2 regions of the Robertmurraya sp. DFI.2.37 genome follow, and region 2 is predicted to be linked to the other one. Evidence: a T-box and tRNA genes for the amino acid it is inferred to sense, from the RefSeq annotation. Region 2 holds a T-box; the other holds one or more tRNA genes.

Region 1 (14,160 bases), on a different contig from region 2:
CGTAGGTGTACGCGGTAGGAGAGCGTTCTAAGGGCGTTGAAGCTAGACCGGAAGGACTGGTGGAGCGCTTAGAAGTGAGAATGCCGGTATGAGTAGCGAAAGATGGGTGAGAATCCCATCCACCGAATGCCTAAGGTTTCCTGAGGAAGGCTCGTCCGCTCAGGGTTAGTCGGGACCTAAGCCGAGGCCGAAAGGCGTAGGCGATGGACAACAGGTTGATATTCCTGTACCACCTCGTTTTTGTTTGAGCGATGGGGGGACGCAGGAGGATAGGGTAAGCGCACTGCTGGATATGTGCGTCTAAGCAGTTAGGCTGGTAAACAGGCAAATCCGTTTACCATGAAGGCTGAGCTGTGATAGCGAGGGAAATCAAGTACCGAAGTTCCTGATTCCACACTGCCAAGAAAAGCCTCTAGTGAGAAAACAGGTGCCCGTACCGCAAACCGACACAGGTAGGCGAGGAGAGAATCCTAAGGTGAGCGAGAGAACTCTCGTTAAGGAACTCGGCAAAATGACCCCGTAACTTCGGGAGAAGGGGTGCTTTTTAGGGTGAATAGCCCTGAAGAGCCGCAGTGAATAGGCCCAGGCGACTGTTTAGCAAAAACACAGGTCTCTGCGAAGCCGCAAGGCGAAGTATAGGGGCTGACGCCTGCCCGGTGCTGGAAGGTTAAGAGGAGGGGTTAGCTTACGCGAAGCTCTGAATTGAAGCCCCAGTAAACGGCGGCCGTAACTATAACGGTCCTAAGGTAGCGAAATTCCTTGTCGGGTAAGTTCCGACCCGCACGAAAGGCGTAACGATCTGGGCACTGTCTCAACGAGAGACTCGGTGAAATTATAGTACCTGTGAAGATGCAGGTTACCCGCGACAGGACGGAAAGACCCCGTGGAGCTTTACTGTAGCCTGATATTGAATTTTGGTACAGCTTGTACAGGATAGGTAGGAGCCGTGGAAGCCGGAGCGCTAGCTTCGGTGGAGGCGTCGGTGGGATACTACTCTGGCTGTATTGACATTCTAACCCGCACCCGTAAACCGGGTGGGAGACAGTGTCAGGTGGGCAGTTTGACTGGGGCGGTCGCCTCCTAAAGAGTAACGGAGGCGCCCAAAGGTTCCCTCAGAATGGTTGGAAATCATTCGTAGAGTGTAAAGGCACAAGGGAGCTTGACTGCGAGACCTACAAGTCGAGCAGGGACGAAAGTCGGGCTTAGTGATCCGGTGGTTCCGCATGGAAGGGCCATCGCTCAACGGATAAAAGCTACCCCGGGGATAACAGGCTTATCTCCCCCAAGAGTCCACATCGACGGGGAGGTTTGGCACCTCGATGTCGGCTCATCGCATCCTGGGGCTGTAGTCGGTCCCAAGGGTTGGGCTGTTCGCCCATTAAAGCGGTACGCGAGCTGGGTTCAGAACGTCGTGAGACAGTTCGGTCCCTATCCGTCGTGGGCGTAGGAAATTTGAGAGGAGCTGTCCTTAGTACGAGAGGACCGGGATGGACGCACCGCTGGTGTACCAGTTGTTCTGCCAAGAGCATCGCTGGGTAGCTATGTGCGGAAGGGATAAGTGCTGAAAGCATCTAAGCATGAAGCCCCCCTCAAGATGAGATTTCCCATAGCGCAAGCTAGTAAGAACCCTGAAAGATGATCAGGTTGATAGGTCAGAGGTGGAAGCATGGTGACATGTGGAGCTGACTGATACTAATCGTTCGAGGACTTAACCAAATAAAAGTGGAAAAAATCCGCTTGATAAGATTCTCTGTAATTTCTCTTCTTCATCCATTATCTAGTTTTGAAGGTACAAAGCGATTTTGTAATGCAATGATATCTATCAATCGTATTTTTCAGAGTCAAACTAAATTTTCTCTTGAAAAAATACTGTAAATCGGTATAATAGAATATGTCTTGATAAATAATTGGTCCGGTGACAATGGCGAGAAGGTCACACCCGTTCCCATGCCGAACACGGAAGTTAAGCTTCTCAGCGCCGATGGTAGTTAGGGGCTGTCCCCTTGTGAGAGTAGGACGTTGCCGGGCGAATATTCTATATATATTTTTTATTCCGCGGTAGCTCAGTGGTAGAGCAACGAGCAAAGCATCCTGAATGTCCTGCGAGTTGTACTCATCGAGCTGCTACTTGAATCAACTTTCTGAGATGAGGACAATCGGGAAGCAATCAAGCTAGAGGAATGAGTTAATAATTTTCCGCGGTAGCTCAGTGGTAGAGCAATCGGCTGTTAACCGATCGGTCGTAGGTTCGAATCCTACCCGCGGAGCCATTAGGAGAGCTGTCCGAGTGGCCGAAGGAGCACGATTGGAAATCGTGTAGGCGGGCAAAACCTGTCTCAAGGGTTCAAATCCCTTGCTCTCCGCCATTATTATATCTGGCCCCTTGGTCAAGCGGTTAAGACACCGCCCTTTCACGGCGGTAACACGGGTTCGAATCCCGTAGGGGTCATTTAAAGTTGCACTTGTTGCAACAGTTCCGGAGGATTAGCTCAGCTGGGAGAGCACCTGCCTTACAAGCAGGGGGTCGGCGGTTCGATCCCGTCATCCTCCACCATGTTTTTTACGAAGCGTAGCGCAGTAAAATAACACACCTCTAATATTCACAAACGTGGAGATTTTGAGTATATTATTATCGCGGGGTGGAGCAACAAGCGTTACTTCATTGAATAAACTGCGAGTTGTACCGATTGAGTCGCTCCTTGAGTTACTAACTGAAATCGGGACAGTCCTTAAACTATCTTGAAGCATGAGCTAAACTAGATATATACTATTATCGCGGGGTGGAGCAGTCTGGTAGCTCGTCGGGCTCATAACCCGAAGGTCGCAGGTTCAAATCCTGCCTCCGCAATCGACTTTTTCAATTAAGTAAGACTTGAAGAAGTAAAGAAAGATTTTTTTGCTTACGCAAAAAATCAAGGAATGTTATTTTCTCCTAACGTTGAAAAAGACAGAGGAAAGCTATTTTCTCCTACGTCGAAAAAGACAAAGGAAAGATATTTTTGCTTACGCAAAAAATCATTGGTCCGGTAGTTCAGTTGGTTAGAATGCCTGCCTGTCACGCAGGAGGTCGCGGGTTCGAGTCCCGTCCGGACCGCCACTTACTTTACATATGATGGCTCAGTAGCTCAGTCGGTAGAGCAAAGGACTGAAAATCCTTGTGTCGGCGGTTCGATTCCGTCCTGAGCCACCATTTTTATATCAAAATATGTTATAATTTAATGAACTTTAATGTATAAAATATATATACCTTGGAGGGGTAGCGAAGTGGCTAAACGCGGCGGACTGTAAATCCGCTCCTTCGGGTTCGGCGGTTCGAATCCGTCCCCCTCCACCAACCTTTTCTCAATAGTGAAAATAAGGAACCACTACTTTTTGTAGTAAAAAGAAGCAAAATAGCTATTCATAATTTTCTTCTTAAAGAAACACTCTGAACATATATATAATATAGGGGTATAGTTTAAAGGTAGAACGAAGGTCTCCAAAACCTTTGGTGTGGGTTCGATTCCTACTACCCCTGCCAATTTTATAATGGCGGTCGTGGCGAAGTGGTTAACGCATCGGATTGTGGCTCCGACACTCGTGGGTTCGATTCCCATCGATCGCCCCATTTAAATTTGATTTATTAAACACTGCTTAATCAATGGGCTATAGCCAAGTGGTAAGGCAACGGACTTTGACTCCGTCATTCGTAGGTTCGAATCCTGCTAGCCCAGCCATTTGCGGAAGTAGTTCAGTGGTAGAACACCACCTTGCCAAGGTGGGGGTCGCGGGTTCGAATCCCGTCTTCCGCTCCAATTTAATATGGCGGCATAGCCAAGTGGTAAGGCCAAGGTCTGCAAAACCTTTATTCACCGGTTCGAATCCGGTTGCCGCCTCCATTTTTATAAAATAAAGATGCTAGTTTTGAACTAGCCGGGGTGGCGGAACTGGCAGACGCACAGGACTTAAAATCCTGCGGTAGGTGACTACCGTACCGGTTCGATTCCGGTCCTCGGCACCATTTAATCCAATACATACGATATTTAAAGATTTAATCTTTTGATTAAATCTTTTTTTGATCTAGAAAATGGCTATTGAAAAATTCATATTTCTCTGTTAAATTGTAAGATTATAATTTTAAATTTTTACAGAGAGAAGTGAATGGAATGGTTATTGGGGATATTTATAAAAATTTGCCGACGCTTGAAACAGAACGACTACTTCTTCGTAAAGTTACATTAGCAGATACGGCAGCGATGTTTTCATATGCGAGTAATGAAGACGTTGCAAAGTATGTAACCTGGGATGTACATAGAAGTATGTCTGATACTGAGAGATTTATTATTTTTGTCCTTAATCGATATAATAATGAGGAGATTGCTCCGTGGGGAATAGAAGATAAAGAAACGGGTTCTTTTATCGGCACCGTTGATTTTGTTTCTTGGAGTACGAATCATCACAATGCAGAAATTGGCTATGTGATTGCACCAGAGTATTGGGGGAAAGGAATTACGACAGAAGCAGCGAGAGCAATCATTAGATTTGGCTTTGAACAGATGGAGCTCATGCGCATTCAAGCAAGATGCTTTGTGGATAATATAGCATCGCAAAGAGTGATGGAGAAGGCAGGAATGACTTTTGAAGGGATTAATAGAAAAAGCATGTATATAAAAGGGCAATATTGGGATTTAAAGGTATATGCCATTTTAAAAGAAGAGTTTGATTTGTTTTATTAATGGGGAGCTAGGTGATGAAGTGAGTTATCAGGATAATGATTTAATAATTAGACCAATTACAAATGATGATTTAAGTAGGTTGTGGGAATTAATCTATAAAGAGGATTCTCCCGAGTGGAAAAAATGGGATGCTCCGTACTATGAGCATAAAAGTATTTCATATGAGGAATTTTTACGTCAGAAGGATGATTATGTCGATAATGAACGGCGTTGGGCGATTGAAGTGAATGGATTGGTTATCGGAACGGTCGGTTATTATTGGGAGCATAAGCCCTCGCTTTGGCTTGAAATGGGGATTGTGATCTATGATCCGCATTATTGGAATGGAGGCTATGGAAAGAAAGTGATTAAACTTTGGATTAATCATTTATTTCATACTTTGCCATTAGTTCGTGTTGGTTATACAACCTGGTCAGGGAATATGAGAATGATTAAAGTTGGCGAAGGTCTTGGCATGAAAGAGGAAGCGAGGCTCAGGAAGGTTCGTTATTATAATGGCAAATATTATGATTCCGTCCGTATGGGACTGCTTCGAGAGGAATGGGAGAATAATCATATTTTTCACGAAGAAGTATGAATAAAACGAACGCTCCCTTATTTGTTTAAGGGGTGTACATAAATTCATCAAGGAAAGTAGTTCATGAAAGCATTCATAAAAAAAGGGAAACTCGATTGTATGGTATGAAATACGCTAATTTAATTACTAAAAAGAATTCTTAAAAAATGAAAACGCTTTCTTATATGGGTATTCTGTTTATAACTACTTAATTCAAATAAATTAGTTAGCATCATATACGAGAAACACGAGATTTTACGCAGAAATAGAGTAGCTCAATATTTATGAGCTTGGTCCGAAAGTAGTTTCAAGTCCAAACGCATCCTCTTTTACGGGTTGAACTAAAGAAACAGGCAAGTACGGAAATGGTATATTTTGCTTGGTAAGTGTGATACTACGTATATAGGAATATAATGGATACCATCGAGAAAGTGGGATGCGGGTGTTTTTTCGAAAAAAGATTAATTTCAATAAGAACATTAATAAAACACAGCAAGGTGATAAACAAATTCCAAAGCCACTATTTTCTGATTTGGACAAAAACTTGGACATCCTGCGTGAGCTTTATAAAGAATGTTCGGATGTCGTTTTTCGTTCATTTTTAATTGCTGGTCATACAAAAGCTCAGTTAATTTACATAAAAGGTCTTTCCAATGTTGAAGAAATGGATAACAATGTGTTAACCCCGCTTATGAAAAAATCCGAAAAGCGGACTGTTAATCCCAAAACCTTGATTGAGGAGACATTGTCTGTTGCAGAGGTAGTGAAGATCTCCTCTTTTGAGGCCTGTATCGAACAGTTATCCGTTGGGAATCCAATATTGTTATTAGAAGGCGATGAAAAGGGCTTTGCCTTGGGATTGGCTAAGTGGGAAAGACGAGCTGTTGAAGAGCCGACGGGTGAATTGGTTGTTAGAGGGCCGCGCGAAGGGTTTACTGAGACATTGGAGGTCAATACCTCTTTTGCTAAGAAGAAAGATTAAAAGCCCTCAATTAAAAATAAAAACATTAAAGCTGGGGCGTTATACGCAGACTACAATTGCCCTCGCTTATATCGAAGATCTTGCGGATGAAACATTAATTGAAGAAATTAATCAACGGTTGGAACGAATTGACATCGATGGAATATTGGAATCCGGTTATATTGAAGAATTAATTCAAGACAATTCATACACCCCTTTTCCACAAGTGCTTATTTCGGAACGGCCTGATACTGCCGTTTCGAGTTTGTTAGAGGGACGTGTAGTTATCATTGTTGATGGTACGCCTTTTGTGTTGATTGCCCCGACAACGTTCTTTTCCTTATTCCAATCAGGGGAAGATTATTATCATCATTTTTTAATATCTTCAGCAACTCGCTGGCTCCGTTATTTATTCTGCTTTATTTCTCTACTGTTACCGTCTCTATACGTTGCGGTTATTACATACCATCAGGAGATGGTGCCTACTACCTTGCTGCTTACAATGGTGGACTCACGGGAGGTTGTCCCATTTCCTGCCTTGGTGGAAGCGCTGCTTATGGAGATTACGTTTGAAGGATTGCGGGAAGCGGGTCTTAGACTTCCAAAACAAGTAGGAGCAGCTGTCAGCATTGTAGGTGCATTGGTTATCGGTCAAGCGGCTGTGGATGCCGGCTTAGTTTCAGATCATATGGTTATGGTCGTGGCGATTACTGGTATCGCTTCCTTTACCATTCCCCGTTACAATCTTGCTATTCCGATAAGATTGTTGCGTTTTCCTATCATGTTGCTTGCTGGAACGTTTGGATTGGTAGGGGTCATGATAGGGCTTCTTGCAATCATGACACATCTGAGCACATTACGTTCCTTTGGAGTTCCGTACCTTTCACCAGTGGCACCGATGAAAGGAAGAGATATGAAGGATGCACTCATGCGAGCTCCATTATGGAAATTAAATACGCGTCCTCATTTAACGGGAGAATATAATAAACACCGACAAGGCTCCAATCAGAAGCCGCATTCCGATAAAGGCGGCGAGTAATGATGAGGTGAGAGCAGTGATTGAAAAAGGAAAAATATCAGCATTGCAAATGGGATTATTGATGTATCATGCTATTTTGGCAACGGGGATTCTTTTTATTCCGGCTACCGTCTTTAATGTTGCAAAACAGGATATTTGGATCTCTCCTATTTTGGCTTCTCCTCTAGGGTTTTTAAGTGTATATATCGCATACAAGTTAAACAAGTATTATCCCAAAGATACGATTATGCAATACAGCAAACATATTCTTGGAACCTTTTGGGGGAAAATGCTTGGGCTGCTCCTGCTGCTATTGTTAATCACTTCATTGAGTGTGATGTTCTGGCAGTACGGTGAATATGTCGTTAGTGAATTTCTCCCGCACACGCCAAAATCCGTGATTATTGGAATGATGGTGATATTGTGTGCGTTTGCGGTACATGGGGGACTGGAAGTTTTGGGAAGGCTGGCAGGAATGGTCTTTCCAGTTTTTTTCTTGTTGTTTTTAGTCATTATCATTCTTGTCCTACCCGATGTAGAGGTAAAAAGAATGCTTCCTGTGATGGAAAACGGGTTGATGCCTTCACTAAAAGGGGCTTGGGTGTTATGCACGTGGTTCGCTCAATTTGGCATCATCTATTTTTTTCTCCCTTTTTTAACAGACCGTGAAAAGGGGCTGAAGTTTGGAATGCTTTCGGTACTCGTCGTTACGTTAACGTTGGTGGTGACCAATATTATCGTTATTTGGTTATTCGGGAATGTGACCGAGAACTTTAACGCTCCATTCATGAGCGCGTCCAGATATATTAGCCTAGCCGAATTTCTGTCACATCTTGAATCAATCGTAATGGCGATTTGGATTGCGGGGACATTTATTAAGCTCTGCGTGTTCTATTATGTCGTGGTGATCGGAACTGCTGAATGGCTTAACCTTTCAGACTATCGCTCGCTCGTTTTGCCAATGGGCTTTTTAATCGGAGTATTTGCCATGCAGGCATTTCTTAATTCAGCAGAAGCAGCTGAACATTTTCGAATAGTCTCCCATGAAATAATGGATACTTTAGTGTACGGACTGTTGATCCCTATATTTCTTTTTTTAGGAGCGTACATACGCAAAACGATTTTTAAGCATAAAGTGAGGCGGACAAATTGAGACGTGCAATCATGATTGGCGTTATTTTTATGGCTTTTGTGCTGCTTACGGGCTGTTGGGATCGAAGGGAAACCAATGATCTTGCGATTATTACCGGAGTCGCTCTCGATAAAAATAAAGAAGGGCAGATCGAACTTACAGCAGAAATACATTCTCCTGGCGGGAGCGGTAATGGGAGTGGTGGAGGAGAAGACAATAACCAAGGGGGCGTGCAAAGCACAGTTCTCCAAATCGGTAAAGGAAGCTCCATACCAGAAGCGATCGAGAACCTTAATGAAAAGCTTCCCCGGGAAATTCTGTGGAGCCATGCAGAGGCGATCGTGATCAGCAAAGCGTTTGCTGAGAATGGAATAAGCGATGAATTGGATTTTTTTGTCCGCCATCCTGAGCCCCGTTTGAGAAGTTATGTCTTTATTAGTGACGGGAAGGCAAAGGAAAATATGGCCTTACGTCCGTCATTGGAACGAAGTGTTTCCGAAGCGCTGATAAAGTTAGCGGAATCCGAAGTATTAATGAAGGCGACATTATTCGATTTAATGGAAATGCTGAAGGGAGAGCAAGGCGCGATCGTTCTTCCGATGATTGATAAATTGTCTCCGGAAGAAGGGCAGCTTCCCTCGGAATCTATTGCATACATTCATCGTTCGGCAGTTTTAAAACAAGGGAAGATGATCGGAGTCATTAATGATCAGATATCAAGAGGAGTGCTCTGGTTTAGAAATGAGATCAATGAATCGATTGTCACTGTCGAACCTGACGAAGCAGACGAGATCATATCGATGAATTTAATTAAAGGAAGAACGGATTTAGTTCCGGAAATAGACGGCCAATCATTAAAAATGACGGTTAAAATTGTAACGATAGATGATGTCATCCAAAACCAAACGAGTTGGGATTTGAAGAGATTAGACAAACTTAAAGCACTGGAAAACGAGTTGGTCCAAAAGATTGAAAAGCGTCTAACAGACACTCTAGACACGGTTCAAAAAGAAATGAAGATTGATATCATCGGTTTTGGGGAAGAATTTCGCCGACACCATCCTAAAAAATGGAAAAATATAAAAGGAGATTGGGATGAGAAATTTCCGACTGTTCAAGTGGATTTTGACATCGATGCCCGTGTTTTGAGAGCAGGAAAAGGAAGCGAAACTTGAGGCTTCTAAAATAGAGGTGAAGAGGATGAAATGGGTATATATTGTCAGTATAACGGCACTCGTTATTTTGATGTTCATTTTCCAATGGCCGAAAATCAAAACAGTCGAAAAAAATGAAAAGATTGCTTTCATAACTTTAACTGTACTAGGTTGGGCAATCGCGATTTTTTATGTGATTTTTCCATCTATGCCTTCGCCAGCAAAAATCGTTGATTTCACTCTAATGCAAATAAGTAATATCTTTCGTACTCTATGGTAAGCTCTGTCGTGTCTCCCATTCGCACACTACAACGACAACATGGCCGATGAGAGAGGATAACCTCGCCCTTGCGATTCAAGATAAGGATGCAGACCTCTCTGTCGAACTTGTCTGCTTCGCAAGAGGCAACATATTTAAATGGAACAGCAGCATTCTCCATTAATAAGCGTTAAAGGCAACACTAGCAGGGGTGATAATCAAGCACCGACAGAATCACAAAAAACAGTGAACGCATGTTTGGAAATAAGGTGTGACAATTTTTTGCTCAAAAATATTTGACTTCAATCCGAACATAAATTTAGTTTGACAAACTAATATTATCGTGATATGATATTCTTTGTCTTGAGATAATGTTATTTATCTTTTGACAATCAAAATATGCCGGTGTGGCGGAATTGGCAGACGCGCACGACTCAAAATCGTGTTCCTTCTGGAGTGTCGGTTCGACCCCGACCACCGGTATCATAAGACATTGATTTGACGGCGAACTATCGTAATGATGAGTCGCCGTTTTTTCGTATGCGAACACGATTTTGACCGAAAAGTCATACTCGGTGGTAGTACGAACCGTCGGAAATTTAGCGAAATGAGTTGCGAAAATTGACACGGAAAAGACGCACTAACGCATTACAAACAGAAGTACTCATGAAATTACTAGGTTCGCTACGTTCATTTTTTTCTTGCTTTCGATAATGCGCTGGCGCTATTTATTGAGGAACGAGATTTAAATAATACATTTTAGTAATATGCTACTAGTATAGTTCTATAGGCACTTCTAAGTTAAGTTTTCTTATCATTTGACCATACTGAAGATAAGTATGATAATCTGTTCATTAGTACTCACCAATTTTTTCAATGAGGAAATCACATAAAATCGGATTAGAATTGGTAATGGCAATAATATATCATTCTTATTAAATTCTAATGATAATCATTAATGGTGATAGCCATTGTTACAAAGAGTCTTTGAAATAAGATTAATTTTTTGCGTTGGCGAGTGGTATGTATGTTTTACTTGTGTTTTATGCTTGCTAATAAAAAATCCTATTAAAAGAACAAGGCGAAGCTGCAAGATTTTTAATGAGATCCTCGCCTTATTCACCATTAATTTTAATTTCAAAAGGCATTAGTACTGAATCCAACATAGCGCATCCCTGCATAAATTAGGTTTCTCTTGACCAGCGGCAGAGGCTGGGGCAGTGATTGTTACTGTAATGATAGCCACTAAGCCAAGGCGGATAATCCATTTTTTCATCATAACACCTCCTTCTTGTGTAAATCTGTAAATAGATTAACAAGAAAATCAAAGTTAATAAATAGAATTTTGTTTATTATCAGAAAATTGGTAATTTATTACTATACTCAAACACAATATATTATATATGGTAGGTAAAATGTAATCTCATGACTCTCTATGCAAAGGAAGCTTTTCAGATATAAGAGATGAAGGAAAAACTAATTTCAAAGAATGTAGTGCTGAAAACTAATGTTTACTTTAAGGTTTAAATATAGATTTTTAATAAACTAAAAAAATGTTAACATTTTTGCAATTTATGTCGAATAAAAGAATTTGCTGAAAAATATAAGAGTTCAATGAACTGTCTAAATAAAGGAACGAATGAGACAACAGTTTAGGATAGGGTAGACACTTGAAGGGATGTGCAGTGCTATTGCCTAGTGCCCAAAAATTTGGATACCATTTTAAATGGGCAAAATCTTTTGACAGGCGCCATAATTAATAGCTATTTGCCAAATAGGTGAGTGCTGAGGGATATTCTAGAAGAAACTTTTACATATTTTCGAAGGTTAAGTTATTATTAAATAAACGATATAGAATTGTTTATTAAGGGGTTCTTATGAAGAAGGTTGTACTTATTGGTTCAGGTGGATCAGGGAAATCTACACTAGCAAGACAATTAAGTGATAAGCTAAAAATAAATGTTTATCATCTTGACGTTTTATTTTGGAAGCCAAATTGGGTAGCCATTCCTAAAGAGGAACAAAGAAAAGTTCAAAATGATTTAGTGAAAAAAGAAGAATGGATTATTGATGGAAACTATGGTGGAACAATGGAGATAAGGCTAAATGCTGCTGATACAATAATTTTCCTTGATTTTCATAGAATAATTTGTGTCTATCGTGCATTTAAAAGAATGTTGAGGTACCGAAATAAAACAAGGCCCGATATGGGAGAAGGCTGCAAAGAAAGATTTGATTTAGATTTTTTAATGTGGATATGGAAATATCCAAAAACAAAAAGGCCAGGAATTTTGAAAAGGCTCATACGGTTGTCTAAAGATAAAGAAGTAATTATATTAAGAACACCAAAGGAAGTGCAACGGTTTTTAGAAAAACTTTAAGTCCTTATTCCCCAAAAAATGCCCTTGCGATTAAGTAAATACAATCATTTCTTATAGAAAATTTTTGCAAGATTTTCTTAAAGTTTAATGGACTGTTATAGGCCGCAAAAAAGAAGACCACTAGGATCATCTAAATAATTTACGTAAATTTTATTAAATCCACTTAGCTTGTTGATAAATCAATGTTTGCGAGTTTTTTAGAATACGGTAACGGGTTTTATTTGACACATCGTCTAAATCACGAACATACTACATAGAAAGTGCGATAAATAGCCGTTCCTCCCCTTTCTATTCGTGAGGATTAGCGGCCATGTCAGGTTACATCGTTTCCTTTTTTTGAAGTGGCATATGTGAAGTGCCGTCTTGTGATGACCTTTTGCCAAAGCTAATCTAAATTTTGTCTTGTGTTGGATCAAAGTATTGCGGGATTGGTGACTTTTGAATTAAGAAAAAAGTTTAAAAATGTCCCCCATCTTCGATTCTATTAGGAAGCAAAGGTAGGGGACAATCTTTGGTACTACTATCAATCATTTCCCCATCTTGTAAGTATAAATTATTTTATTTGCTCTCGTTCAAATGCTCTTCCAGACGGTTCCAAGTCTCGGTAATTCCTTGGAGCATACCCATATCCATGACGTTTTTGAGAGCTTCTGCAGACGCATACTCAGCACGGTTTACAAGTTTCGTTTTGCCGTTCAGATCAATGAACTCCAACGTGACCTCGGTTGATGGCATATTTTCGTCGATGTTTCCCTCGGCATCTGAGAAGTAATCGGTGTAAATAATGGTCTCCGGCTCGATAATATCTTTGTAAATAACTTTCCCCCAAGATTCCATGCCGTAAAAATCACCTTGATTTTTATCCGTGCATTTCATACAGAAGTGCCAAATTCCACCTGGTCGGAAATCGATGTGGCAAACCGGAAGTTCCCAACCAGTAGGTCCCCACCAATGCTTGAGATGCTCAGGTTCTTTGAACATGTTGAACACGAGGTCCCGTGGTGCATCGAAAATGCGCTCCAACACCAGTACCCGCTCATTCTCAACTCTTGAAATGATTTCATTCATCTTAATTCCTCCATCCACTTAATAAATATCTTTTTCTCCGTTTTATTAACTTTTTCCAATATGGCAATGTAATGATTACTAGGATGCCTCCGCTTTTGCTGTTCTTTTAGAGCTTGCTTTATAATCGCTCAAAGCGAGTCCATGACCAACTTGATAAATCATTTTTGCTGATTTTTTAACCTTAGTTTAATTCAATGTTTTTTTTCCCTGTAATACGTTGAGATAATCGTCCAAACGATCCATCCGCGCTTCCCATATTCGACGGTAGGAATCAAGCCATTTATCCAACTCTTGCAGCGGTTCTGGTCTTAGATTATAAATGCGACGGTTAGCGACCTGATGAACCTCAACAAGTCCAGCATTACTCAATACTCGAAGATGTTTAGAGGTTTGCGGCTGGTTTAGTTCTAACTTTTGGGCAATCTCTCCTACTGAAAGTGGTCCGTCAAGAAGAAGGTCAACAATATCAAGTCGGTTGGATTCAGCTAGTGCACTGAAGGTTTGTACGTTCATATAGAATCATCTCCCAACATGTATATGTTTCTAATTTTTATAATCGCTTGTGATTATATTAAGAATATCACCTCCGAATTTCTAAATAATGATGTCATAACTTGTTGTTGGATTTATTATTCCATACAAGGAATATTCAGAAAATAATTTAACGAGCTATAATAGATTGTGCCACAGGCTTCTATTAACCATTCGTTGTGTCAGGTAAAGTTAAGCTGACTAGTTACAGGAACCAGTAGTAATCTTTGGAACAGTCGTGTACTTATTCAGACGGGCTGTTAAATATCTTTTATGATGTAAAAGTGCTTGTGATTTATAATGGTGATAATTATGGATGAATAGCTGAACATGCTCCTCTTTTTTTCGTAATTAGGTAGCCATCTCTTTTTTTCAACTAGTGTGT
Region 2 (15,801 bases):
TTTGTATAAGAATGAGTAAAATGCCGATGCCGATTATACTTATTAATTGAGAGTTTCCGCTAAAAATAGAATAGTACATGAGACCGGATGCTAAAATAACAAGGCCCCAAATTAAAAATGAATATACTTTAAGCAAGCTTTTTAAGATGACATATTTTTCACCGTCATCAAATTGGTCAATTACTTCTTGATTATAATGATTGGACTGCGGATTAGGGAATTGAAAGTTTGGATTTGTGATCTTCATAAGCTGAGGATTAGGAAAAAAATTAAAAACAGAAATAATCATTAAAGCAAAGCTCCAAAAAGGCACACTTGGTGCTGTCTCTCGAAGTAGTAAAAAGCCAATAAGCAGTCCGATAAAGGAGAGAGAAAGTGCCATTTGAATAAAAGAAGTGCTCGTATATGCTTTTCTCTCTAAAGCAATATAGTGGGAATCTTCTTTATCTTTTTCCACTTGTTGTTGACTGCCACGGATAATTTTATAGAATTGAAACCTAGCTATGATTAAAAAAAGAAGTATCGCTATATTTACTAGCATTAAAAGATTTGCATCAAGCGCTCTTTCGTTAAAATGAGAAATTAAATCATTGAGTGCAAATAAAAAGATGATGATGTAAATAACTAAGATTTTCATGATAGCTCCTCCTCGCTAAAAATAAAAACATTCTCTATTGGTTCTTGAAATACTTTGGCGATTCTTATTGCAATCAATAATGATGGCATATATTCATTCCTTTCAATTAGACTGACTGTTTGTCGAGAGATTCTTGCTTTTTTTGCCAGCTCCGTTTGGTTTAGTCCATCTCTAGCTCGCAATTCTTTGAGTCGAGTTTTCATCGTATCACCTCGTATACATAGTAAATTATCTTTGTCCTTTTGACAAGTATAATAGTCAAAAAGACAAAGATAATTTTCTTTTTTGTGAAAAATTTATTATATATTTGGTTTACCTCTTATAAATGCCAAAGCCTCGCAGCTAATGAATTAGCATCGATTTTATCAGCAATATGGTCATGAATAAAAAAAGAGACGCATTGAATAAATGTCGTCTCCAAAAAATGTTTTTATTTGTTTTGCTGCAATTTTTTATAATATTGCCCTTTCTCAGCGTATTCTCTTGTTATTCTTTGCATATCTTTAATATCATCTAGCGTAAGATCTCTAATTACTTTAGCAGGTCTTCCGAACGCTAGTGTATTAGGCGGGATTTTTTTTCCTTGTGGCACAAGGCTTCCAGCTCCAATAAAAGCACCCTCACCAATTTCTGCATTGTCTAAAATAATGGATCCCATTCCAATCAATGAATTTTTGCGAAGAATGCAGCTATGTAAAATCACTTGATGCCCGACGGTAACCTCGTCTTCAAGAATTAATGGGTTGTTCGGGCTTTGGTGAAGGACGCAGTTGTCCTGTACGTTTACTCTTTTGCCGATGATTGTAGGAGCAACATCTCCTCTAATAACTGTATTAAACCAGATGCTTGCTTCGTCACCAATTATCACATCTCCAGTGATTGTGACGTAGTCAGCAATAAAGGCGCTAGCTGAAATTTTGGGAGATGTGTGATGAAATGGATAAATCATGAGCATTCTCTCCTTAAGAGGTTTTACTCCCATTGTACCTAATTTTTGTGTAAAAAGTGTGAATTAATCAGAGGCGGTGGTAAAAACTCTGAGGTTTCGCCTTTTTTGTGTTAAAATGAACTATAATTTCGATTCTTTTTTACCATCAGGTTGAATAGAATGAACCGATTTGACTAAGGTTGTAGGTCTATAACCAATTTAAATAAATGGAAGAACTGTTTGATAAGGGCTTTGTAGGAGGAATATTCATGTGGAAATGGGAACCAGACGGGGAAGCAAAAGGAGTCATAGTCATCGTTCATGGTGCGCTGGAGCATCATCGCCGCTATGGATGGTTAATTGAAATGTGGCGTAAAGAAGGCTTTCAAGTCATCATGGGCGATTTGCCTGGACATGGTCTCACAACAAGGTCTAGAAGAGGGCATATTGATTCTTTTGAGGAGTATATAGCAGAGGTTAAGGACTGGGTGAGGACGGCTTATCAATTCGATTTGCCTGTCTTTCTCCTGGGGCACAGTATGGGGGGATTAATAACGATCCGTTTGCTTCAAGAGGTGAAGCTAGACTTGGCGGGTGTTATTTTATCATCTCCTTGCCTCGGCTTAGTGAAGAAGCCCGGAAAGCTGTTAAACGGCTTAACCCATATTTTAAACGTTGTTGCCCCTGAGTTGCGGGTGGATCCTGGTATTACCGTCAAAATCGCAACCAGAAATAGGGAAGTTCAAGATGTTGACCGAAACGATACGTTATATATTGATAAGGTGTCGGTAAGATGGTTTCGCGAATTAGACAGTTCGATTAAGCTTGCTTTTGAAGAAATAGAAAAAACACATGATGTTCCTCTCCTTGTGATGCAGGGCGGCGATGATAAAATCGTCAATAAGCTCGCTGTTAAAGAATGGTTTAATTATGCACCATTGTCAGAGAAACGCTTTAAGGAATGGCCAAAGTGCTATCATGAAATTTTCAATGATCCTGAAAGGGATGAAGTATTTGAATATGCAAAGGATTTTGTATATAGTCAATTGAAAGCAATTGGTTACATTATTTAACGGAGGATGTTTATGATACCGTCAGAACCGCTTAGTTTAATGTCAAAAGTATATCGCCATATTTTACCAACAGCACATGTTGAGCTTGCTTATTGGAAGAAACGTGCAGAAGAAATTCCTGATCCGGAATTGAGGAAACAGGCATTGGCCAGCATTGAAGGGAAAACCTTCCACTGTGAAGGTGGTTCGATCTTAGCGATTATGGCTGGGGAGAGGTATAAGGAAGCGATTAAATTTATTGTTGCCTATCAAACGATTAGCGATTATTTAGATAATTTATGCGATCGAAGTACTTCATTGAATCCTGATGATTTTTCTGCTTTGCATGAATCCATGGAAGTGGCTTTAACAGTTGGGGCGGAGCAACGAAAGTATTATCGATTTCGAAAGGAATTTGATGATGGAGGGTATTTAGAGGAATTATCGCAAACATGTCAGCATGTTTTGAATAATGTCGCCGCTTATGGTGATATTAAAGACTATTTACTCGAGCTTTGTGGCTATTACTGCGACTTGCAAATACATAAGCATGTTAAGGTTGAAGAACGGATTCCCCGATTGCAAAAATGGTTTAAGCGCCATAAGAATCAAATCCCTGAAATGGAATGGTACGAGTTTTCGGCATGCTCCGGTTCAACGCTTGGGATTTTTTCTTTAGTTTCTCATGGGATGAGCACTGATTTTAATAAAGAAGACGCTGAGAAAATTAAAAATGGCTATTTTCCATATATACAAGGTTTGCATATTCTATTGGATTATTTTATTGATCAAGAAGAAGATCGCCTTGGTGGCGATTTGAATTTTTGTTTTTATTATCAAAATGAAGAAAGTTTATTCGATCGCTTAAAGCATTTTGTCGAGGAAGCGGACAAGCATACTGATGGACTTCCGAATAAACAATTTCATCGCCTCATTAATAGAGGCTTACTTGGAATTTATTTGTCCGATGAAAAAGTTCGCAGGCAGAAATCGGTCAAGTTGCTGGCCAGAGAGATGATTAAAAGCAGCGGATTAGTGAGTTTTTTCTTTTATGTGAACGGACGCCTTTACCGCAAAGTGCAAAAATGGATTCCTTCATTAAAAGTGAAGACCGACTCATAAATTTGAGTCGGTCTTTGTCATTTTATCACAATTACGCATTCTTATCTTTTTTCTATTGCGATGATAAATGGCGGGGCATTTTCTTGATTAATAAATTGGTACTGGAGAACATGAGCCTTTTTTTGTTCGAGCTGTTTCACGTATGAAAGTAGTTCTTCTTTTTCTACTACACCTTCTGGATGACCATGGTAAATGACAAGCACAAGGATCCCTTCTTGAGCAAGGATTTCCAGCAATTGCTCAATCGCTGCTATTGTCGTATTGGGCTGCGTCACTATTGCCTTATTTCCACCAGGTAAGTAGCCTAAATTAAAAATAGCTCCTTTGATTTGCCCATGCATGCTTGCTTGAATAGATTCTGCTATTTTTTCATGTCCCTTGTGAAATAATGTCACTTGATGGCTAAGTCCATGCTCCTGTAAGCGCGTCATCGTGTTAGCAATCGCCGCTTCCTGTATATCAAAGCCAAAAACATGTCCATTTTCTCCAACGAGATTCGCTAAAAATACGGTATCATGACCATTTCCAACGGTCGCATCGATCGCGATATCTCCCGGACCGACTGCATTTGTTAATAATGTTCTTGCAAAAGGCAATATCCCTTGAAGCTTCATTATTTTGCCTCCCAATACTTTCCTTGCCAGCTATTGCGGCGTTTTAGCTCGGCATCGATTGAATTAAGAACCTCCCATTTATTGACACTCCACATCGGACCAACCATTAAATCGATGGGGCCATCTCCCGTGATGCGATGAACAATCATTTCAGGAGGTAAAATTTCTAGCTGATCACATACGAGCTTTACGTAATCTTCTTGAGAAAGGAATTCAAGCATTCCCTTTTCATATTGCTTAACCATAGGTGTCCCTTTTAATAAATGGAGCAGGTGAATTTTTATCCCCTGTACATCAAGCTTAGCTACTTCCTGTGCTGTCTCCATCATCATGTCGTATGATTCTAACGGTAGTCCATTGATGATATGGGAGCATACACGAATGCCATGCTTACGAAGTTTTTCAACCCCTTTTACATAACATTCATAATCATGGGCACGATTAATTAATAAGGCTGTTCTTTCATGTACAGTTTGCAGGCCAAGTTCAACCCAAAGATACGTTCTTTCATGAAGCTCTGCCAAATATTCAACAACATCGTCGGGCAAGCAGTCTGGACGAGTCGCAATCGACAGACCAACAACCCCCTCTTGTGCGAGGACACGCTCGTATTTCTTTCTTAATTCTGCTACTGGAGCGTGAGTGTTTGTATAGGCTTGGAAGTAGGCCATATATTTGCCATCCTTCCATTTTTCATGCATTTTTTCTTTAATTTCATTGAATTGTACTTCAAGATCATCCGCTCGGTTTCCAGCAAAATCTCCTGAGCCTGCTGCACTGCAGAAGGTGCATCCTCCATGGGCAACGGTGCCATCTCGATTCGGGCAATCAAACCCTCCATCTAATGCTACCTTAAATACTTTATGGCCAAATTGCTGGCGTAAATGGTAATTCCATGTATGATAACGTTTATCATCTAATGCATATGGAAAAGGCTTTGTCTGATTCAAATCAGTACCCTCCTTTATTTTCGAAAAAAATATAAACCTTTCGCCACAGAACAAACCAAATGAATAGTGAATTTGTAACGTGAGCGCTCAAGTTTTTAATGAAGCAAGCTTCGCACTTCTATTAAGCATAAGAAAAATTTTAACATGAAATAAGGAATTTTCATAATGGAGTTTATTTCTATAGTAAAAAACGGGTAAGGAGAAGATGGGGTGAACAAACTAAAAAAGAAGCTTTTATGCTTCGTTAAATGAAATGAGTGGGAGGTTTTATAGGATGGCTACTCGTCAATCAATCGAAGACCTTCTTCAGCAGTGCGAGGATGCGATACGCAACGCTCATGAACAATATCAGGATCATACAAGACAGGAACATGATAATGAAACAGAATTTACAGAGGCGATGCAACAAATTGAAACGGCGTATAATGATTTGGCGAAAATGGCTCTCAGTGCAAATGGACAACAGCGCGAACAGCTCCATCGGATGAGACTGCAATTACAGCAAGTGCAAAATAATTTGATCTTACATGAGCATTAAGGAGAGGTTCAAAAGTGAAGAAACGCTCAAAACAAAACAATCCTGAGCAAAAAACACGAAATGGCATTAACAATCAAGATTTAGAGCTTGGACAAGATTTTGATCAGGTAAAAAAAGCTAAAAAGACGTATGAAAAATCAGGAGGACAGCCGATTAAATCAAAATTTCATCAAGAGTAATCGGCTCGTTTTCCAATAAAAAAGAACGGTCTAAAAACGAATTCGCTTTTAGACCGTTCTTTTTTATGGTCTAGAAAAAATTCGTTTTATAAGAAAAAACTGAATAAATTAAATCATTGCACTGAAGGCAAAAAAGGAATAATATAATATTTTGGAACTCGAAGTTTTGCGCTATTTAGGCGCTGTTTACAAATATAAAAAGGGAACAGGGAAAGGAGCGATTGGCATGCCACGAAGTCTTTGGCTTTTAATTATTGGAATGGCGGTAAATGTTACAGGTTCTTCTTTTTTATGGCCTTTAAATGCGATTTATATTCATGAGCATCTTGGCAAGACCTTGTCTATCTCAGGAATAGTTTTGATGTTAAATGCAGGGGCAACCGTAATCGGGAACTTGTTTGGCGGTTTTCTTTTTGACAAAATTGGCGGATATAAGTCTATTCTTTTAGGGATTACCATTACCGTTGTTTCATTTACAGGCTTGTCTTTTTGGCATAGCTTCTTGCCTTATGTCATCTTTCTCACGATAGCTGGTTTTGGTTCGGGAATCATTTTTCCATCCATGTATGCAATGGCTGGCTCTGTTTGGAAAGAAGGGGGCAGAAGAGCCTTTAATGCCATATATGTCGCGCAAAATCTCGGAGTGGCGATCGGTGCCTCATTGGGCGGAATTGTTGCTTCTTATTCGTTTCAATTTATTTTCATTGCAAACACATTGATGTATGTTATCTTTTTAGCTATTGCTTCAATGGGGTATCGTACGATTCAAACGACAGCCAATCTGCAATCAGCGGCACGATTAGAACCAAAACCTGTTAAAGATTATACAAAATTATATGCACTGCTGATTTTATGTATCGGCTACCTTCTCTGTTGGGTAGGCTATGTACAGTGGCAGGCGACAATCTCCACTTATACACAGCAATTAAATATATCATTAAAGCAATACAGTTTTTTGTGGACAATTAACGGTGCGTTAATTGTGTTAGGGCAGCCATTTTTAAATAGAGCACTGAGAATAAAAGCAATTGAAAAAAATGTTAAGTCACAAATTGTTATCGGAATGTTGATCTTTATTATTTCTTTTTTCATTGCAGCAAAGGCAGAGGCATTTTCTGGCTTTTTAACTGCGATGATTATTTTAACAGTGGGAGAAATGCTTGTTTGGCCAGCAGTGCCAACGATTGCTGATAAGCTTGCTCCGAAAGGAAGAGAAGGCTTTTATCAAGGGATTGTCAACAGTACAGCAACTGGCGGAAGAATGATTGGACCTATTCTCGGAGGCCTGTTGGTTGATTTATATGGGATGTCGATGCTGTTTACCGTTTTGATTTTCTTATTTGTGATTGCCATCTTCACAACGATTTTCTACGATCGGAAATTGGCAATGAAGTCTGAGCAAAAGGTTGTTTCGGAAGTAAGTCATTAAATCACCATGTATATCTTTCTAAAAAAGATGGTAAAATCGGAATATGAGGGAGTACATTTTAAGAAGATGAACATACACTAGTTATTACTTTTTCGCCATTTTAACAACTTGCAACTCGTTCGGAAATTTTATACAATGTTTGTATCTATACGGTTTTTGTTAAATGACGGTATTGATTTTTCACACGTAGAATCAGAAGTTTTTTCAGTTTTAACAAAACCATTTATAAAAGTAATGACTGGGATAAGGAATAGTAATGATGTTTACCCGTATATAGAGAGTTGACGGTGGGTGAAAGTCAACCGGGACCATCACGAACTCGCCTTTGAGTCGCAAGCGTGAAAATAAGTAGCGTTTGCCGTTAACCGCGTTAAGGATGGATGAGCGAGTGACTTTGTCACTAATGTGGGTGGTACCGCGGGAGATTAATGATAATCCTCTCGTCCCTTTTGGGATGAGGGGTTTTTTATTATGTTTTCGCTATCCATGTTGCTATGTTATGTTTAAATAGAGCTTTTTAACCCATTTATATGCGGTCTGCTATTATACGCTGCTAGCTAATTCAAAAAGCAGCAATATTATTGAAAAGAGCGCCAAAAAAAATATCGCAATAATCATCTACATATTCACACTATATTTTTATTAGGAGGAAAGAAAGATGAGTTTTAATCATCAGGAAATTGAAAAAAAGTGGCAAAGCTACTGGGAAAAAAATAAAACATATAAAACAAGTGAGAATAAAGGGAAAAGAAAATTTTATGCTCTTGATATGTTCCCATACCCGTCAGGTGCAGGGCTTCATGTAGGGCACCCTGAAGGCTATACAGCAACAGACATCCTTTCAAGAATGAAGCGTGCGCAAGGCTATAACGTTCTTCATCCAATGGGATGGGATGCTTTTGGTCTTCCTGCTGAGCAATACGCGTTAGACACAGGAAATGACCCAGCAGAGTTTACAAAGCATAATATCGAAACATTTAAACGCCAAATTAAGGCACTGGGATTTTCCTATGATTGGGATAGAGAAATTAACACAACAGATCCGAACTACTATAAGTGGACGCAATGGATCTTTCTAAAGCTATATGAAAAAGGCTTAGCATATATCGATGAGGTAGCAGTTAACTGGTGTCCTGCGCTTGGAACAGTGCTTGCGAATGAAGAGGTTATTGATGGTAAAAGTGAACGCGGTGGGCATCCGGTTGAACGTCGTCCAATGAAGCAATGGATGTTAAAAATTACAGCTTATGCTGATCGTCTTCTTGAGGATTTAGAGGAGTTGGATTGGCCGGAAAGCCTTAAGGAAATGCAGCGGAACTGGATTGGACGCTCTGAAGGTGCGGAAGTGACATTTGCGATTGATGGACATGATGAAACGTTTACCGTCTTTACAACACGCCCAGATACGTTGTTCGGAGCAAGCTATGCTGTATTGGCTCCTGAACATGACCTTGTTGAAAAAATCACGACCTTTGAACAAAAAGAGGCAGTAGCCGCGTATTTAGAGCAGGTTAAAACCAAAAGTGACTTAGAGCGTACCGATTTAGCAAAAGAGAAAACAGGTGTATTTACTGGTGCATATGCCATTAATCCAGTCAATAATGAAAAAATGCCAATTTGGATTGCCGATTATGTTCTTGTCAGCTACGGTACAGGTGCAATTATGGCTGTTCCTGCGCATGATGAAAGAGACTTTGAATTTGCACAAAAGTTTGCTTTGCCAATCCGTGAAGTTGTTGCTGGCGGGGATGTTTCGAAAGAAGCGTATACAGGTGATGGAGAGCATGTGAATTCTGGATTCTTAAATGGCATGGGTAAAGAAGAAGCTATTGCAAAAATGATTGATTGGCTTGAAGAAAAAGGGATCGGAACTAAGAAAGTTACTTATCGTCTTCGCGATTGGTTGTTTAGCCGTCAACGCTACTGGGGTGAACCAATCCCAATTATTCATTGGGAAGATGGAACGATGACAGCTGTTCCTGAGGAAGAACTTCCATTGATTCTTCCTGTTACAAAGGAGATTAAGCCTTCTGGAACGGGAGAATCTCCGTTAGCGAACATTGAAGACTGGGTCAATGTTGTCGATCCAGTAACAGGGAAAAAAGGTCGTAGAGAGACAAATACAATGCCGCAATGGGCAGGGAGCTGCTGGTATTTCTTACGCTATATTGATCCAAATAATGATAAGGCAATCGCGGATAAAGAAAAATTAGCAGAATGGTTGCCAGTGGATATTTATATTGGGGGAGCAGAGCACGCGGTGCTTCATTTACTATATGCCCGTTTTTGGCATAAATTCCTTTATGACATCGGCGTTGTTACGACGAAAGAGCCATTCCAAAAGCTATTCAATCAAGGGATGATCCTTGGAGAAGGCAATGAAAAAATGAGTAAGTCAAAAGGAAATGTCGTAAATCCTGATGATATCATTGTTAGTCACGGAGCGGATACCCTGCGTTTGTATGAGATGTTCATGGGACCACTTGATGCATCGATCGCCTGGTCAACAAATGGCTTAGATGGTTCTCGTCGCTTCTTAGATCGAATTTGGCGTCTGTTCGTTGAAGAGGATGGTACGTTAAGTCCGAAGGTGAAGGATAGTGAAGACATTCAATTAGAAAAGGTATATCACCAAACAGTCAAAAAAGTAACAGAGGATTTTGAGGGCTTGCGTTTTAATACGGCGATTTCTCAGCTCATGGTATTCATTAATGAAGCTTATAAAGTGGATGTATTGCCAATCCGCTATGTGGAAGGCTTTGTAAAGATGTTAGCCCCGATAGCTCCGCATATAGCAGAAGAGCTATGGGAAAAGCTAGGACATGATGGAACGATTACGTATGAAGCATGGCCAGCGTATGATGAGGCTAAGCTTGTAGATGATGAGGTTGAGATTGTCGTGCAAATTAACGGTAAGGTGAAAGCGAAGCTAATGGTACCGGCTGATGCAAACAGAGAGGCGCTTGAAGAAATTGCGATGGGAGATGTAAAGGTAAAAGAACAAATTGACGGCAAAACTGTACGGAAAGTAATTGCTGTACCAGGTAAACTAGTGAACATTGTTGCAAATTAAATAAAAGGGCCGAATGAACTTTTGATATGCTCCTTATTAAGTAGCCAGATTAATAGGTAATCTGGCTATTTAATGGGGAGTTTTTTTGTATGAAATTCGTGCGGTTGGACTGGAATGAGCAAGGGACTGGTGGAAAAGTCCGAACAGAGATCCGATTGGACCGGAACAACCTCCAAGCCTAACAAACTTCTGGTTCCAGTAAAAATTGATATTTGGATTTTTACAATCTACGATAAGTCAACCGGAGGTGTTAGCGCTGTAGGTTTCCTATATCGAAAGAACAGCCCTTTTAAGTTGATACAACGATGAGTACGAAGGAAAGCTTTTAGAATGAACATCGCAGGAACTATCTGCTCTCTGCTTGTTCCGAAGCTGCCCTGCGCGTTTGGTTTGCAAACTTGGCTTATGGAAAAGGAACGATTATGACAAATGTCATCACATATTGATGACACAATCCACTAATCTCAACGCTTGTCCCGTCGTTATACTAAATATAGAAACGATGGAGGTGGATAAGGTGGAAGAAGTGGTTTCAATTGAAAAAGCAACAAAGAAGTTTAAAGATAAAATAGCTGTTGATGAACTTTCCTGCTCGATTCAGAGAGGCGAAGTTGTCGCTATTTTAGGTCCAAATGGTGCTGGGAAATCGACGACCATCCTCATGATGTTAGGATTGTTAGAGCCAACAGAGGGGAAACTTGAAATTTTTCGAATGGACCCAAAGGAAAAGGCCGTGCGTGAAAAGATTGGAGCTATGCTTCAGGAAGTAAGCGTCATTGATACCTTAACGGTGAAAGAGATCATTCAATTATTTAGGAGCTATTATGCAGCGCCGATGGATTTTGATGAGCTTGTGGCATTAACAGGTCTGAAAAAAGAAGAAATGAAAAAAAGGGCTGATAAGCTTTCAGGTGGGCAAAAAAGAAGGCTGGGCTTTGCACTAGCACTTGCTGGTGATCCAGATTTATTATTTTTTGATGAGCCAACGGTTGGAATGGATATTACTGCCCGAAAACGATTTTGGGATACTGTTAAAGCATTAAAAGAAAAAGGGAAAACAATTATCTTCACGACTCATTATTTGCAGGAGGCAGATGATGTTGCAGAGAGAATTCTCCTTTTCCATAAGGGAAAGGTTGTCGCAGATGGAACTCCACATGCGATAAAAAATAAGCTTACGAAGCAGTCTGTTTCCTTTTTTGAGAATGGTGCAGTACCGCTAGATGAAATTAGAAGCTTAGCGATCGTTTCTGATGTTTATATAAAGGAAAATCGCGTCTTTATTGTAACCGAGCAAACGGATGACGTACTTGCTTATTTATTTGAAAAAAGGCTCGGAGTCAAAGGGATTGAGGTAGAAAAGGGAAGACTAGATGAAGCGTTTGAGCAATTAACGAAAAATAAGGAGGCCATATAAATGAAAGGGTTATTGATGCAGTGTAGAATGGAAATAATCAAGATTTTGCGAAATCCCTATTATGTTTTTTGGTCTCTCCTTATGCCGATTGTCTTTTATGTTATTTTCACAAGAATTTTTAATCATGCATTCGACAATGATCAGGAATGGCAAGCCCATTATTTAATGTCTATGACGGCATTTAGTGTAATGGGGTCCGCTATTATGACGCTCGGGGTTCGACTTGTCGAGGAGAGAACGCAAGGCTGGTCATTGTTTATGAGAATTACCCCGATTTCAAATAACGCTTATTTTTTCGCAAAAATGGTTGGTCAAACGGTTATTCATATTCTCTCGATTATCGTTATTTTTACGGCAGGAGGTCTTATAAATCGTGTTTCCTTATCACCTCTAGAATGGTTATTGAGTGGGCTATGGATTTTACTTGCATCTGCTCCTTTTTTAGCTCTGGGCGTATTATTTGGGACTATGAAACGGGTCGACACCGTTTCAGGTGTTAGCAATCTTGTTTATTTATTATTAGCTTTATCCGGAGGGATGTGGATGCCGTTGGAAATTATGCCAACAATCGTTCAAAAAATGGCCCATTGGCTCCCTTCCTATAATTTTGGAAATGGGGCATGGCAAATTGTCCGTGGAAATGGGCCAGACGTTTCGAATGTCCTCGTTTTAATCGGATACCTCATCATTTTCATGGTATTATCAAGCTATATCAGGAGAAAACAAGAAGCGGCGGTGTAAGCTTTTATGAGTGAGAAAAAAAGATTTGCGCTCTTTCCTAGACAGTATGGTCTGTTTCCATATATTTTTTTAGTGTATTTATTAATGCCAGGCTATTATGTGAGTCAGGAGAGCGGCTTGAAACAAATCCTTGGATACGTATTGCTATTTCTTTTTCTTTTCACGTACCGACAGCTTTATATGTCAAGTGAAGCCAAAAACATGTTTAGTTTTTGGCTCTTCATGCAAATTGGGATTATTTTGATTCTCTCTCTTTTTTATAACGTAAATAATGTATTCCTTGGCTTTTTTTCTGCCCATTTTATTGGCTGGTATCAACGGAAAAAAATATTTTTTTATATGTTGATGTTTCTTGCAGGTACGATTATTTTGCCATTTCTCATTCATATGGAAGCGCATGACTTTGAGAGGAGCATTTTTTATTTTACCCCTTTTATTATTATTATGCTTGTGGCGCCATTTGGAATCCGCTCCATGATCAGCAGGATGGAGCTTGAAAGAAAATTGGATGAAGCAAACGAACAAATTAAAGAACTTGTAAAGCGTGAGGAAAGAATGAGAATTGCCCGTGATCTTCATGATACCCTTGGACATACATTATCGTTGTTGGCTCTAAAAAGCCAGCTTGTCGGTAAGCTGGCAGTTAAGGACCCGGAAAGAGCGCATAAAGAGGCGCAGGAGATGGAAAGAACGGCTAGATCTGCATTATCTCAAGTCCGCGAACTTGTATCAGATATGAGAACCATTACGGTGGCGGAAGAAATTATAGAAGTCCAAGCATTGCTCCAAACAGCAGGCATTGCCTTTCATTTAAATGGTGATTCAGATTTAAGCGATATCCCATACTTGACCCAAAATATTTTAAGCTTGTGCTTAAAAGAAGCGGTTACCAATGTGGTTAAACATAGTGGAGCAAAAAATTGTCATGTATCCATTTGCTCTCTTGAAGGGGAAGTTGTGATCGCAATCGAAGATGATGGTGAGGGGATTTCGGATCCTACTAGGTTAGGAAATGGCTTAAAAGGAATGGAAGAACGGTTAGAGCTTATTGATGGATCCCTACAATTAACATCTAAACATGGAACAAGACTGGAAATAACAGTCCCGATTATTATCAAGGAAAGGGAGGCTGAAGATGTATCATGATTCGCATTATTATAGCTGAAGATCAGCGGATGTTAAGAGGTGCATTAGGTTCTCTTTTAAATATGGAAGATGACATCGAAGTAATAGAAGAAGTCGGAAATGGGGAGGAAGCTTATAACACTGTTATCAATCTGGAACCAGATGTCTGTCTTCTCGATATAGAAATGCCGATTAAATCCGGACTAGAGGTGGCTGAGGATTTGATGAGAATAGGTTCTCCTAGTAAAATCATTATCCTCACGACCTTTGCCCGGCCAGGCTATTTTAAAAGAGCCGTAAATGCAGGAGTTCATGGCTAGTATTAAAGGATGGCTCCAGTGATGAATTGGCGGAAGCGATTCGAAATGTGATGAAGGGAAAAAGAGAATATGCGCCAGAGTTGGTATTCGGAAGCTTACAGGGAGATAATCCACTAACAGAAAGAGAAAAAGAAGTATTAAGATTAGTGGCAGAGGGAAAGACAGCAAAGGAAATATCGCAGGAGCTGTACTTGTCTTCTGGCACCGTAAGAAACTATATTTCTGAAGCAATTAATAAGTTAAACGTTAAAAATAGAATTGAGGCCATTGCTGTGGCTAAAGAAAAAGGGTGGATGTAAAATCCCATAAAGGAGGAAAAATTGAAAAACTCCTCCTGAAACTTTACAGGAAAATTGAAAGGGAGTGTTATTCGACTTGGTATTTATTGACCGGTTCGAAGAGCTTTAGGCATTGCTTCCGGCCAATCAGTCTCCGGCAGGAGCGGCTGCTCAGAGGATGCTCACCGCCTTGCCTCAGAAAAGCAAGTGCCTGCGCATTTAGAACTACCATTTTCGGTTAGCTCTCATTTGCTTTCATTAGCTCTTGGATTTTTTGTGTAGCTTCTGAAGAGAGCGTATAAAGAGATTCAGTGTTATCTATTTCAGAAATTGCACTTGTTTCTTCCTTACTTCTTACCCATAGATGATATTTATCCTCTCGATTGTCCTTATAAATAGCAGATACGATATAATCTGGAGCGGTCATATTAATGATTCCCTCCATTTTCTTTTTATTGTTTATAAATGCTTGGAGTTTATGTAGATCTGGCTTGTTCACGGTGACTTCGTGGCTTCTATCTGAAAAAGAAGTTAAAATAATTTTATCAATTTCTTTATTTTTATCTTGAGTAGACGAACTTGTACAACCATTTAATATCGGAATTATTAAAAGCATAGCGAAAAGGATTTCCCATTTCCTCATTTGTGAAAAACCTCCTGTAAAACGATTTAATAGATACGACGAGTACAAAACTGATAAAGTTACAGTAATACATATTTTATCCATCGAAAAATAAAGGGATTTACGTTAAAATTTCATTCATATACAGATAATAGGAGTGAGATCCATTGTTTCAAATACGAAATACTGGTGGTTGCAACAATAAACGACAGCTATAAAGGATAATGAAAAAATACCAGTTTTTAAATTTGATAAGGAATCTTTTAAGAGAAGCTCAAAAATATCGATGCAAGCCGCTTCCCCCTTCCATCGAAGCAGAGAGAAAATGAGCTAGAATTAACACTATGTATAATAAGCCCAAAAAACCTATAGCATGACAACTAGAGCCTTTTTCATTTATATTAGTATAATAAAATGTTTTTACTGTTTAAATAGTGATAAATGTGAGGTGTTGTGTGATGGAAGCGATTAAGACCATTACAACGGAAGAATTAGAACAGAAAATTGAAAATGGTGAAGAATTACTTCTTATTGATGTGAGAGAGGATGAGGAAGTTGCACAAGGAATGATTCAAGGAGCGAAACATATCCCAATGGGACAGATTCCCCTTCATTTAGATAAACTTGATAAGGATAAGGAATATATTTTTATTTGCCGTTCAGGTAGAAGAAGTGAAAATGTATGTTACTACTTACAGGAGCAGGGCTATAAAGTGAGGAATATGGTCGGGGGAATGCTGGAATGGAGCGGTGAAGTGATCGTCTAATCGTTATAA

What was found. The T-box of region 2 lies ahead of leuS (leucine--tRNA ligase). A T-box ahead of a tRNA ligase gene usually reads a tRNA of that ligase, here a tRNA-Leu.
Region 1: it encodes a tRNA-Leu, which carries the amino acid that the T-box ahead of leuS (leucine--tRNA ligase) is inferred to sense. The anticodon was not compared.

The regions. Positions count from the first base shown of each region.
Region 1 covers NZ_JARGEJ010000017.1:522-14,681, forward strand. The annotation lists partial or broken rRNA gene PZE06_RS11165 (23S ribosomal RNA) at 1-1,716, shown strand, start outside; rRNA gene rrf (5S ribosomal RNA) at 1,912-2,028, shown strand; tRNA gene PZE06_RS11175 (tRNA-Asn) at 2,196-2,270, shown strand; tRNA gene PZE06_RS11180 (tRNA-Ser) at 2,274-2,366, shown strand; tRNA gene PZE06_RS11185 (tRNA-Glu) at 2,378-2,449, shown strand; tRNA gene PZE06_RS11190 (tRNA-Val) at 2,479-2,554, shown strand; tRNA gene PZE06_RS11195 (tRNA-Met) at 2,775-2,848, shown strand; tRNA gene PZE06_RS11200 (tRNA-Asp) at 3,021-3,097, shown strand; tRNA gene PZE06_RS11205 (tRNA-Phe) at 3,115-3,190, shown strand; tRNA gene PZE06_RS11210 (tRNA-Tyr) at 3,251-3,334, shown strand; tRNA gene PZE06_RS11215 (tRNA-Trp) at 3,447-3,520, shown strand; tRNA gene PZE06_RS11220 (tRNA-His) at 3,532-3,607, shown strand; tRNA gene PZE06_RS11225 (tRNA-Gln) at 3,642-3,716, shown strand; tRNA gene PZE06_RS11230 (tRNA-Gly) at 3,720-3,794, shown strand; tRNA gene PZE06_RS11235 (tRNA-Cys) at 3,804-3,878, shown strand; tRNA gene PZE06_RS11240 (tRNA-Leu) at 3,912-4,000, shown strand; gene PZE06_RS11245 (GNAT family N-acetyltransferase) at 4,146-4,715, shown strand; gene PZE06_RS11250 (GNAT family N-acetyltransferase) at 4,735-5,292, shown strand; partial or broken gene PZE06_RS11255 (spore germination protein) at 5,708-7,271, shown strand; gene PZE06_RS11260 (GerAB/ArcD/ProY family transporter) at 7,288-8,403, shown strand; gene PZE06_RS11265 (Ger(x)C family spore germination protein) at 8,400-9,557, shown strand; gene PZE06_RS11270 (hypothetical protein) at 9,583-9,816, shown strand; tRNA gene PZE06_RS11275 (tRNA-Leu) at 10,197-10,278, shown strand; gene PZE06_RS11280 (hypothetical protein) at 10,943-11,071, opposite strand; gene PZE06_RS11285 (DNA topology modulation protein) at 11,673-12,176, shown strand; gene PZE06_RS11290 (SRPBCC domain-containing protein) at 12,735-13,244, opposite strand; gene PZE06_RS11295 (ArsR/SmtB family transcription factor) at 13,431-13,757, opposite strand.
Region 2 covers NZ_JARGEJ010000026.1:41,711-57,511, forward strand. The annotation lists gene PZE06_RS14645 (DUF3169 family protein) at 1-637, opposite strand, end outside; gene PZE06_RS14650 (helix-turn-helix transcriptional regulator) at 634-840, opposite strand; gene PZE06_RS14655 (gamma carbonic anhydrase) at 1,068-1,586, opposite strand; gene PZE06_RS14660 (alpha/beta hydrolase) at 1,835-2,638, shown strand; gene PZE06_RS14665 (tetraprenyl-beta-curcumene synthase family protein) at 2,651-3,739, shown strand; gene mnmM (tRNA 5-(aminomethyl)-2-thiouridylate-methyltransferase MnmM) at 3,781-4,353, opposite strand; gene mnmL (tRNA modification radical SAM protein MnmL/YtqA) at 4,353-5,303, opposite strand; gene PZE06_RS14680 (YtzC family protein) at 5,578-5,841, shown strand; gene PZE06_RS14685 (glycogen biosynthesis protein GlgD) at 5,856-6,020, shown strand; gene PZE06_RS14690 (MDR family MFS transporter) at 6,247-7,449, shown strand; T-box leader at 7,681-7,900, shown strand; gene leuS (leucine--tRNA ligase) at 8,108-10,522, shown strand; gene PZE06_RS14700 (ABC transporter ATP-binding protein) at 11,040-11,939, shown strand; gene PZE06_RS14705 (ABC transporter permease) at 11,940-12,680, shown strand; gene PZE06_RS14710 (sensor histidine kinase) at 12,687-13,826, shown strand; partial or broken gene PZE06_RS14715 (response regulator transcription factor) at 13,823-14,424, shown strand; gene PZE06_RS14720 (YhfM domain-containing protein) at 14,642-15,046, opposite strand; gene PZE06_RS14725 (rhodanese-like domain-containing protein) at 15,484-15,792, shown strand.